3 linked regions of the Anaerobacillus sp. CMMVII genome follow. The protein of the gene in region 3 interacts with the protein of the main gene of each other region in a pairwise test. Links are inferred from orthologs where the notes say so. Each region holds a gene or a part of one and is shown on either strand. Other genes may lie near its edges.

Evidence for each region. The genes of interacting proteins can lie anywhere in the genome.
Region 1: the proteins of rpe (region 3) and H1D32_RS21330 interact in binary tests that used the Escherichia coli proteins (3 or more experiments, as listed by UniProt). The link is inferred for Anaerobacillus sp. CMMVII from one-to-one orthologs.
Region 2: the proteins of rpe (region 3) and eno interact in binary tests that used the Escherichia coli proteins (3 or more experiments, as listed by UniProt). The link is inferred for Anaerobacillus sp. CMMVII from one-to-one orthologs.

What each region holds. Positions count from the first base shown.
Region 1 is NZ_JACEHK010000016.1:250,953-253,756, forward strand. The notes cover bases 21-2,773. They hold H1D32_RS21330 (PfkB family carbohydrate kinase), read left to right. Parts: upstream 21-862; coding sequence 863-1,684; downstream 1,685-2,773. Other genes in these bases: H1D32_RS21325 (carbohydrate ABC transporter permease), read left to right, coding at 21-845; H1D32_RS21335 (GntR family transcriptional regulator), read left to right, coding at 1,842-2,603; H1D32_RS21340 (sigma-54 interaction domain-containing protein), read right to left, coding at 2,679-2,773. Also shown: more of H1D32_RS21325, read left to right, coding at 1-20; more of H1D32_RS21340, read right to left, coding at 2,774-2,804. UniProt on the Escherichia coli protein: Catalyzes the ATP-dependent phosphorylation of fructoselysine to fructoselysine 6-phosphate. Functions in a fructoselysine degradation pathway that allows E.coli to grow on fructoselysine or psicoselysine.
Region 2 is NZ_JACEHK010000017.1:294,034-297,072, forward strand. Bases 21-3,008 are described here. They hold eno (phosphopyruvate hydratase), read left to right. Parts: upstream 21-865; coding sequence 866-2,152; downstream 2,153-3,008. Other genes in these bases: gpmI (2,3-bisphosphoglycerate-independent phosphoglycerate mutase), read left to right, coding at 21-613; H1D32_RS22895 (hypothetical protein), read left to right, coding at 2,412-2,555; H1D32_RS22900 (hypothetical protein), read left to right, coding at 2,615-2,830; H1D32_RS22905 (hypothetical protein), read right to left, coding at 2,888-3,008. Outside these bases: more of gpmI, read left to right, coding at 1-20; more of H1D32_RS22905, read right to left, coding at 3,009-3,039. UniProt on the Escherichia coli protein: Catalyzes the reversible conversion of 2-phosphoglycerate (2-PG) into phosphoenolpyruvate (PEP). It is essential for the degradation of carbohydrates via glycolysis.
Region 3 is NZ_JACEHK010000016.1:48,095-51,078, forward strand. Bases 52-2,984 are described here. They hold rpe (ribulose-phosphate 3-epimerase), read left to right. Parts: upstream 52-1,162; coding sequence 1,163-1,807; downstream 1,808-2,984. Other genes in these bases: H1D32_RS20345 (PASTA domain-containing protein), read left to right, coding at 52-226; thiT (energy-coupled thiamine transporter ThiT), read left to right, coding at 2,153-2,701; H1D32_RS20365 (thiamine diphosphokinase), read left to right, coding at 2,701-2,984. Outside these bases: more of H1D32_RS20345, read left to right, coding at 1-51. UniProt on the Escherichia coli protein: Catalyzes the reversible epimerization of D-ribulose 5-phosphate to D-xylulose 5-phosphate.

The sequences.
Region 1 (2,804 bases), 200 kb from region 3 along the record:
TTAACAAATCATCTTATAAAAATAAGCATTTTGGCTTTGGAGAAGGTTTGACATTGCTAGGTTTAATTATAGGTGCCATCGTTATTCTTTACCCTCTTTTTTGGATGGTCGTGTCATCAATGAAAACCTATGATGAAATTTATAACAATGTTTGGGGGTTTCCTAGTAACTGGCAAATCCAGAACTACGTCGAAGCATGGTCAAAGGGGATCTCAAGTTACTTTATTAACAGTGTGATAGTCACCGGAACCACTATTATCGCAGTGATTGTTTTTGGTTCAATGGCAGCATTTTCATTGGCTAGGTATCGTACTCGAATGATTGACCTTGCACTCGTGTTTATTATTGCCGGGATGATGATTAATCCTCAAGTAGCCATTGTACCATTGTTTGGGATTTTAAGTTCTTTGGACATTATCAATACAAGATGGGCGCTTATATTACCTTATATCGCTTTTCGATTGCCGATTACCATTTTATTAATCCGCTCCTATTTTTTAAGTATTCCTAAAGAACTTGAAGAGTCTGCGATTATTGATGGCTGTAGCGAATTTGGCATCTATTGGAAGATTTATCTTCCTATCGCAAAACCAATTTTGATAACAGCTGTAGTTTTAACCGCATTTTTTGCCTGGAATGAGTTTCTCTTTGCTACTATCTTCATAGATTCTAACTCATTGAAGACCATTCCATCAGGTTTAATGAATTTTAGGGATGCATTAAGGACTGATTGGGGCGTTCTATTAGCGGGGATGGTTATTTCGTCATTGCCGATGATCGTACTCTTAGTTGCACTTCAAAAACATTTAGTAAGAGGTTTATCAGAGGGATCTGTTAAAGGTTAAAAAGAAAGGAAGATTTTATGAAAATTATTGCTGTTGGAGATAATGTTGTCGATTGTTACTTAGATCAGGGAAATTATTACCCTGGGGGAAATTGCGTGAACGTTGCAGTTAACTGTAAGCGATCTGGAGCAAGTGAGGTGGGCTATATTGGAATTTTTGCCACAGATGATAAGGCTGCACATCTGAAATCAGTGTTAGAAATAGAAGGGATTGACTATCATCGCTCAAGAACAGTAGAGGGTGTAAGTGGTCAACCAAGAGTGAATTTAACGGAAGATGGGGACCGTGTTTTTGTAGGTGGTCCGAGGGATACAGTTCAACATATTGTTAAGCTTAAGTTGATTCAGCAGGATTATGATTATATTAAGGACTTCGATCTCTGTCATTCTAGCTGTTATTCGTCAATGGAAGAAGAATTACCTAGCTTATCCAACTATATTAAAATTTCCTTTGACTTTTCAGATAAATATACGAATGACTATCTAGAGAAAGTTTGTCCTCATATCTCATACGGATTTTTTTCAGGTTCTCATTTAAGCGATTCAGAGCTAGAAGAGCTAGTTGATACCCTTTCCAAATTCAAGCTCGAAGTAATTGGAATTACAAGAGGTTCCAAACCTGCCCTGTTCATTTATAACGGTACTAGGTATGATCAGGAACCCGTTGAAACCGATGTGGTCGATACAATGGGAGCAGGTGACAGTTTTATTGCTGGATTTTTAACAGCTTTTGTTGATACACAAAATATGTCTGATTCCCTTACATTCGCAGCGACAAAAGCAAGTGAGACTTGCAAAGTGTATGGCGGGTTTGGGTATCCAAAAGAGTTGTCTGAATAATCCTTATATGACTGAAAGCTCTCCTGTTCAAGCGCCAAATTGAACTTCTTCGGACGGACTTTATTTACATTTTTTCTTAATTATGAGTCAATTGAGTTTGTCTCAACGAACTAATACGTTATAATAAAGATATAATTAAAGTGAATTAGGGGTAGCTATGACTGAAAAAAAATCGATAAGTTCAGAGAATCCAGTATTTTTATATGAACAGGTAATTATTAAGATTAAGGAAATGATCGCAAACGGTGAAATTGCTCCTGATGAGAAATTACCAAATGAAAGTGAATTATGTGACCTATTTGATACAAGTAGAATTACGATACGTAGAGCGCTAAAGGAACTTGCAAATGAGGGTGTCATTGAAATTTTGCATGGTCGTGGAACGTTCGTAAGAGAAACAAAGCAACAAATCCACATTCTTAACCTAAAAGGATATACAGAGGGAATGTGGATAGGGCAAAACTCGATTACAAAGAAAATATTAAGCAATGAAATCGTAACAGCAGATGAGAAGCTAATGGAACTATTTGAGCGAAAAGAACCATTTGAGGTATTGAAATTAGCTAGACTTATAAAAGATTCAAATAAGGCATTTAGTGTTGACTTTGCCTATTTCCCCTTAGATATTTATCCTGGTATTAGTGATTTAATAGAAGATAATGTTTCAACATTTAATATTATTCATAATAAGTACGGCATTAAGTTCGGCAAAGCGAGAAAAGAAATGGAAATCGTTCAACCTTCACCTGAGATTAGCAACCTGTTAGATGTTTCCAGAATCGAACCCCTTGTACAAATAAAAAAACTTATCAGAGATGAATATGATGTTCCAGTCCATTATTCAAAATACTATCTATACGCAAATAAGATAAAGTTTTACATTGATGTTGATATGAACGAGGAAGAACTACCTCATTAAAATAACCAGAAAGGCTACCTTCATTAATAAGGTAGCCTTTTGCTTTGGTAGGAAGCGTGGGGACGGTTCCCTTCTTTAGAGTTCTCCTTGATATTTTTTCATCTTATAAATTACAGAAGGTTGGCTTATCCCTAAATACTTTGCCATTTCATACGTAGTTTTGCATTCCTCGAAGGCTCTCTTAATTAAGTGTTTTTCTAC
Region 2 (3,039 bases), on a different replicon or contig from region 3:
ATTCAAACCGACAAACCTTGATAATACGCTAGGAGAAGTGCTAAGCCAACAAGGCTATAAGCAATTACGTATCGCTGAAACAGAAAAATATCCACACGTGACATTTTTCTTTAGTGGCGGTCGTGAAGATAAGTTTCCTGGTGAAGAGCGTGTCCTAATCGACTCGCCAAAGGTAGCAACCTACGACTTAAAACCTGAAATGAGTGCATATGAAGTAACAGATGCACTTCTTAGTGAGATCGCTGCTGACAAGCACGATGCAATCATTCTAAACTTCGCTAACCCTGATATGGTTGGTCACTCAGGAATGCTTGAGCCAACTGTTAAAGCGATCGAAGCAGTAGATGAGTGCCTTGGAAAAGTGGTTGATGCAATCCTTGCTAAGGGTGGTTATGCAGTTATTACAGCCGATCACGGCAATGCTGATGAAGTAATCACACTAGCAGATACACCAATGACTGCTCATACAACCAACCCAGTTCCAGTGATCGTTACAAAAACAGGCGCATCACTTCGTCAAGACGGAAAACTTGCCGATCTATCCCCAACCGTTCTAGCCCTCCTAGGAGCAGAACAACCAGAGGAAATGACGGGTAAATCTTTACTAGTTTAGAGTTTAAAGTGTAGAGATTAGAGTTGTGGAAGCAGCTCTGGGATGCACTTTAGTAAGAGTTTAAAGTGTAAAGTGTAGAGTTTAGAGTTGTGAAAGTAACTCTGGGATGCACTTTACTTGAATGAAAAATAACATTATTTATTATAGAGGTAGAGTCAAGAGGAAAAGTTGTTTGGGAAAAGCTACGAAGCGTTTCTAAACAACTCTACACTCTGAACTCTACACTCTACACTATAAAAGGAGTGTTTTTAAATGACAATTATTACTGATGTTTATGCACGCGAAGTATTAGACTCTCGTGGAAACCCTACTATTGAAGTTGAAGTATATCTTGAAAGTGGTGCAATGGGACGAGCTATGGTTCCAAGTGGTGCGTCTACTGGTGAGCATGAAGCAGTTGAGCTTCGTGACGGCGGCGACCGTTATATGGGTAAAGGTGTTTTAAAAGCTGTTGAAAATGTTAACGAAGAGATTGCACCTGAATTAGTTGGTTATGACGCTCTTGATCAAATTGGAATTGACCAATTAATGATCGATCTTGATGGTACTCCTAACAAATCTAAACTAGGTGCTAACGCTATTTTAGGTGTATCTATGGCTGTTGCTCGTGCGGCTGCTGACGCTTTAGATATTCCTTTATACGTATACTTAGGCGGATTTAACGCAAAAACTCTTCCAACACCAATGATGAACATCATTAACGGTGGTGAGCATGCGGATAACAACGTAGACATTCAAGAATTCATGGTAATGCCTATCGGTGCTGAAAAATTCGCTGACGCTCTTCGTATGGGTGCTGAAATTTTCCACAACCTTAAAGCAGTTCTTAAGTCTAAAGGTTACAACACAGCTGTAGGTGACGAAGGTGGATTTGCTCCAAACTTATCATCAAACGAAGAAGCTCTTCAAACAATCATTGAAGCGATCGAAAAAGCTGGTTACAAGCCAGGTGAAGAAGTGGTTCTTGCAATGGACGTTGCTGCTTCTGAAATGTACGAAGATGGCAAGTACAACATGAAGGGTGAAGGCGTTGTAAAAACAGCTGAAGAAATGGTTGAGTACTATAGCCAATTAGTTGCTAAATACCCAATCGTATCGATCGAAGACGGCCTTGACGAAAACGACTGGGATGGCTGGAAGAAGCTTACTGAAGCATTAGGAGACAAAGTTCAATTAGTTGGTGACGACTTATTCGTAACAAACACAACTAAGCTTTCTGAAGGTATCGAAAAAGGAATTGGTAACTCAATTCTAATCAAAGTTAACCAAATTGGTACATTAACTGAAACTTTCGATGCAATCGAAATGGCAAAACGCGCTGGTTACACAGCAGTAATCTCTCACCGTTCTGGTGAAACAGAAGACAGCACAATCGCTGACATCGCTGTTGCAACAAACGCTGGCCAAATCAAAACAGGTGCTCCATCACGTACAGACCGCGTTGCGAAGTACAACCAATTACTTCGTATCGAAGACGGCCTAGACTACATCGGTCAATACGCTGGTAAGAAAGCATTCTACAACCTAAAAAATCTTTAACTTTTAGCAGGAAGGTCCTGCAAAAGTTAGTATAAAAAAATGAGCCTCAGATTTAACTCTGGTGGCTCATTTTTTATTTTCAAGAGGAAATATTTCCGGGAAATAAATGAAATTAAGCAATAGATCGCTAAAAAATACGCAGCAAGTTAAAGCGCAAAAAGTACTGACTTGAAAGTTCTGGTGATGTTAAAGTATGTATAAAGAGAAACTTTATTCTTGCTGGGAGCGTAAGTGCTAGTAACAGAAAGGAGGAATTAAAATGGATGTACTTTTATTAATTGTAATTTTTGCTGGTATTTTTGCAATATATGATGCAATAAGAAAAGTTAACAATAATATCCTTGTTCAGACCGAGGAGCTTAAAAAAATACGTGAACAATTGGAGGAAAACAGTAAAAAGTAGATTTTACTGTTGAACGAACTGATTAATCAAACTTAAGAGTAATTTGGGGAGGATCAGAAATGGACGATTGGACAATTTTGATTATGCTTTTCCTTATAGGTGGGTTAACTGAATTTATTACTTCAAAATATATTGAAAATCAAAAAACAAGAAATTATATATCACTTTTAGTGTGGTTAGGAATAGCACTTACCTTTATTATACTGTGGTTAGTGGATGATATATCCTATTGGGGATTACTCAGCTGGGTTGAAGAAAAAACTTTAGGCGACTAATCGGTCTAAATATGTATTTATACAGTAGTTTTCCTCACCCAGAATAACTTAGCTATTTTACCAACCATTCTTCTTATATTCTAGTAACTGTATTTTATTGTTACTATATAGTCTGAACTTCAAAACATCATGACCTAGCTCCCTTTTGGTATCGTGAGAAATTATATAAAACTGTACAATAAACTCGGCACCATTATCCCAATTACGAG
Region 3 (2,984 bases):
AGATGAAATGGCTGGAATAGAATACCCAGTTATTATTACCTATCGGGATTCTAATGTAAGCGAGCATACTCTTTTTGTCGAAAGAAACATCAGCAAACTAACAGAATTTCGTGTTCCTGTGACCATTAACCCCGGAGATAAAGCTGAAGTAATCAGGTATATTGCTGGTGAGCAATACGGTGATCCGATTATCCTAACCTATGAAGAGGCTTTAGCAAATCAATAAGGATAAAGTCGCCTGTTTTCGTTTCGATTCATGAAAGTAATTAAGGAGGATGCAATGCCTGAAGGAAAGATAATTAAAGCGCTGAGTGGATTTTATTATGTGGAAAGTCATGGAGAAATATATCAATGTCGTGCGAGAGGAAATTTTCGCAAAAAAAAGCTGACTCCTTTAGTGGGGGATATAGTTAATTTTGAGGCTGAAAATAAAACAGACGGTTATATTTTAGGGTTAAAGGATCGGTTCAATGAATTAATCCGTCCCCCTATTGCGAATGTAGAACAGGCAATTTTAGTTTTTTCAGCCATGGAACCAAAGTTTAGTACTCTTTTATTAAATCGCTTTTTGGTTCATATAGAATCAAATAATATTGAAGCCATCATTTGTGTCAGCAAAATTGATTTATTGAAGCCTGAACATCGTGATGAAATAAATCAATTTATTACCGACTACAAAAACCTAGGTTACACTGTATTACAACGTCAATATACATGGAAGAGCTAATTGAAGAAGTTAGACCATGGCTAGATGGTAAGACGAGCGTTTTTGCAGGGCAATCAGGTGTCGGTAAATCTTCTTTACTAAATTCGTTGAAACCTGAGTTGGAAATTGAAACAAATGAAATTTCTTCCCACTTAGGAAGAGGTAAGCATACGACAAGGCATGTCGAACTGATCCAAATTGGTACGGGTTTAGTTGCCGATACACCTGGTTTTAGCTCTTTAGAATTTGCTGATATTGAAGCAGAAGAACTGTCTGACTGTTTTCCGGAGATGAGGGAAAGAGCGCAGTTTTGTAAGTTTCGAGGCTGTACCCATTCATCCGAGCCTAAATGTGAAGTCCGTCAAGCTGTTGAAGCAGGGGAAATTACCACCTATCGATACCAGGATTATTTAAGCTTTTTAGATGAGATAAAACAACAAAAACGGAGGTACTAAGATGATTAAGATTGCACCGTCAATCCTATCTGCAGATTTTGCAAAACTGGGAGAGGAAATCAAAGATGTTGAAAGAGGAGGAGCGGATTATATTCATGTTGATGTCATGGATGGCCACTTTGTCCCAAACATAACCATTGGTCCACTGATTGTCGAGGCGATTCGGCCAATAACAACATTGCCATTAGACGTTCACTTAATGATTGAAAACCCTGATTTATATATTCCACAATTCGCGAAAGCAGGGGCGGATATTATTACGGTTCATGTAGAGGCATGTACACATTTGCATCGGACAGTTCAATTAATCAAAGAACAGGGAGTAAAAGCTGGCGTTGTTCTTAATCCAGCTACTCCAGTTGATACCCTTCAACATATTATTGATGATGTGGATATGGTGTTGCTAATGACAGTGAATCCAGGTTTTGGAGGACAGAAGTTTATCAAGCAAGTACTTCCGAAAATTTATGCGGTCAGTGAAATGGCTAAGTCAAAAGGATTATCAATAGATATTGAGGTAGATGGTGGAGTCAATGTTGAGACAGCAAAGCTTTGCGTTGAGGCTGGGGCCAATGTATTAGTTGCTGGTTCTGCTATTTACAATGAAGTGGACCGAGCAGCAGCAATAAGAGCAATTAGAGGGTAATAATAAAGTTTAACCACAAGGGGAGTCTTAAGAAGGACTGAGAGGGAACGTAGTGCCGTTCTGACCCATTGAACCTGTAAGTTAGTGCTTGCGTAGGGAGTGGAGGTTATATAAGTTAACTCAAGTAAAGAGTGTATTTCCTCAAAAGTATACAATCCTACCAATACGTTGAAACTAATCGTAATTTGCCGTGGGATTTTAGACCAGTAAGGGGAGCACTTATTACTTGAGTTATTTTTTTGATCAATAGTTTGAGCTAGTAGTAGAATGAATGATGATAGAGTTTCAATTTTTATTAAGAAAAAAACTACTTGGTATTAATTACATTCAAAGAAGAGGTGTTATATGAAAAGGCCAGTTTTACATCTTACTGAAATTGCCATGATGGCAGCATTAGCAATTATTTTAGATTTTGCTTCAATTAAAGGATTTTGGGGTTATGGTGGCTCTGTCTCACTAGCGATGGTACCAATATTACTCATGGCATATCGTCGTGGATTATCGGCAGGTTTAGTTACCGGTTTTATAGTTGGGGCTATCCAAATGTTTTATGGATATTACTTCCATCCAGTGCAAATATTTTTAGACTATGCGCTTGCTTATACTGTTGTTGGTTTTGCAGGAATATTCAGCTTTTCATCGACGATGTCGTCAACAAAACGTATTTTCGTCATTGTTGGAGGAGTTTTCCTAGGTTCTTTCCTTCGTTTTATTGTTCATTTTATCTCAGGTGTAGTTTGGTTTGGTAGTTTTGCTCCAGAAGGAATGAACGTTGTCTGGTATTCCATCATATATAATACATCATATATGCTACCTGCATTTTTACTATGTGCCGCTGTTTTAGTTCTGTTGTCTAATACAGAACCAAGACTACTTCAAGGAAATCAAAAATAATGAAGAACATTAACATTGTGGCAGGGGGACCTTTTTCAAGTCTCCCTGTTTTACGTCTCGACTCAAATGAAATTTGGATAGCTGTTGATCGTGGATTAGAACATCTATTGCGCTACGACATCGAACCTGATTATGTCCTAGGTGATTTTGATTCGGTGTCACCTAAATTAATGAATAAGATAAGACAACAACGTTTTAAACAATTTCCTGCCCAAAAGGATGAAACAGACCTTGAGCTAGCTATATCCTATGCATTAAAGGAGAAGCCGGATATTATTAATGT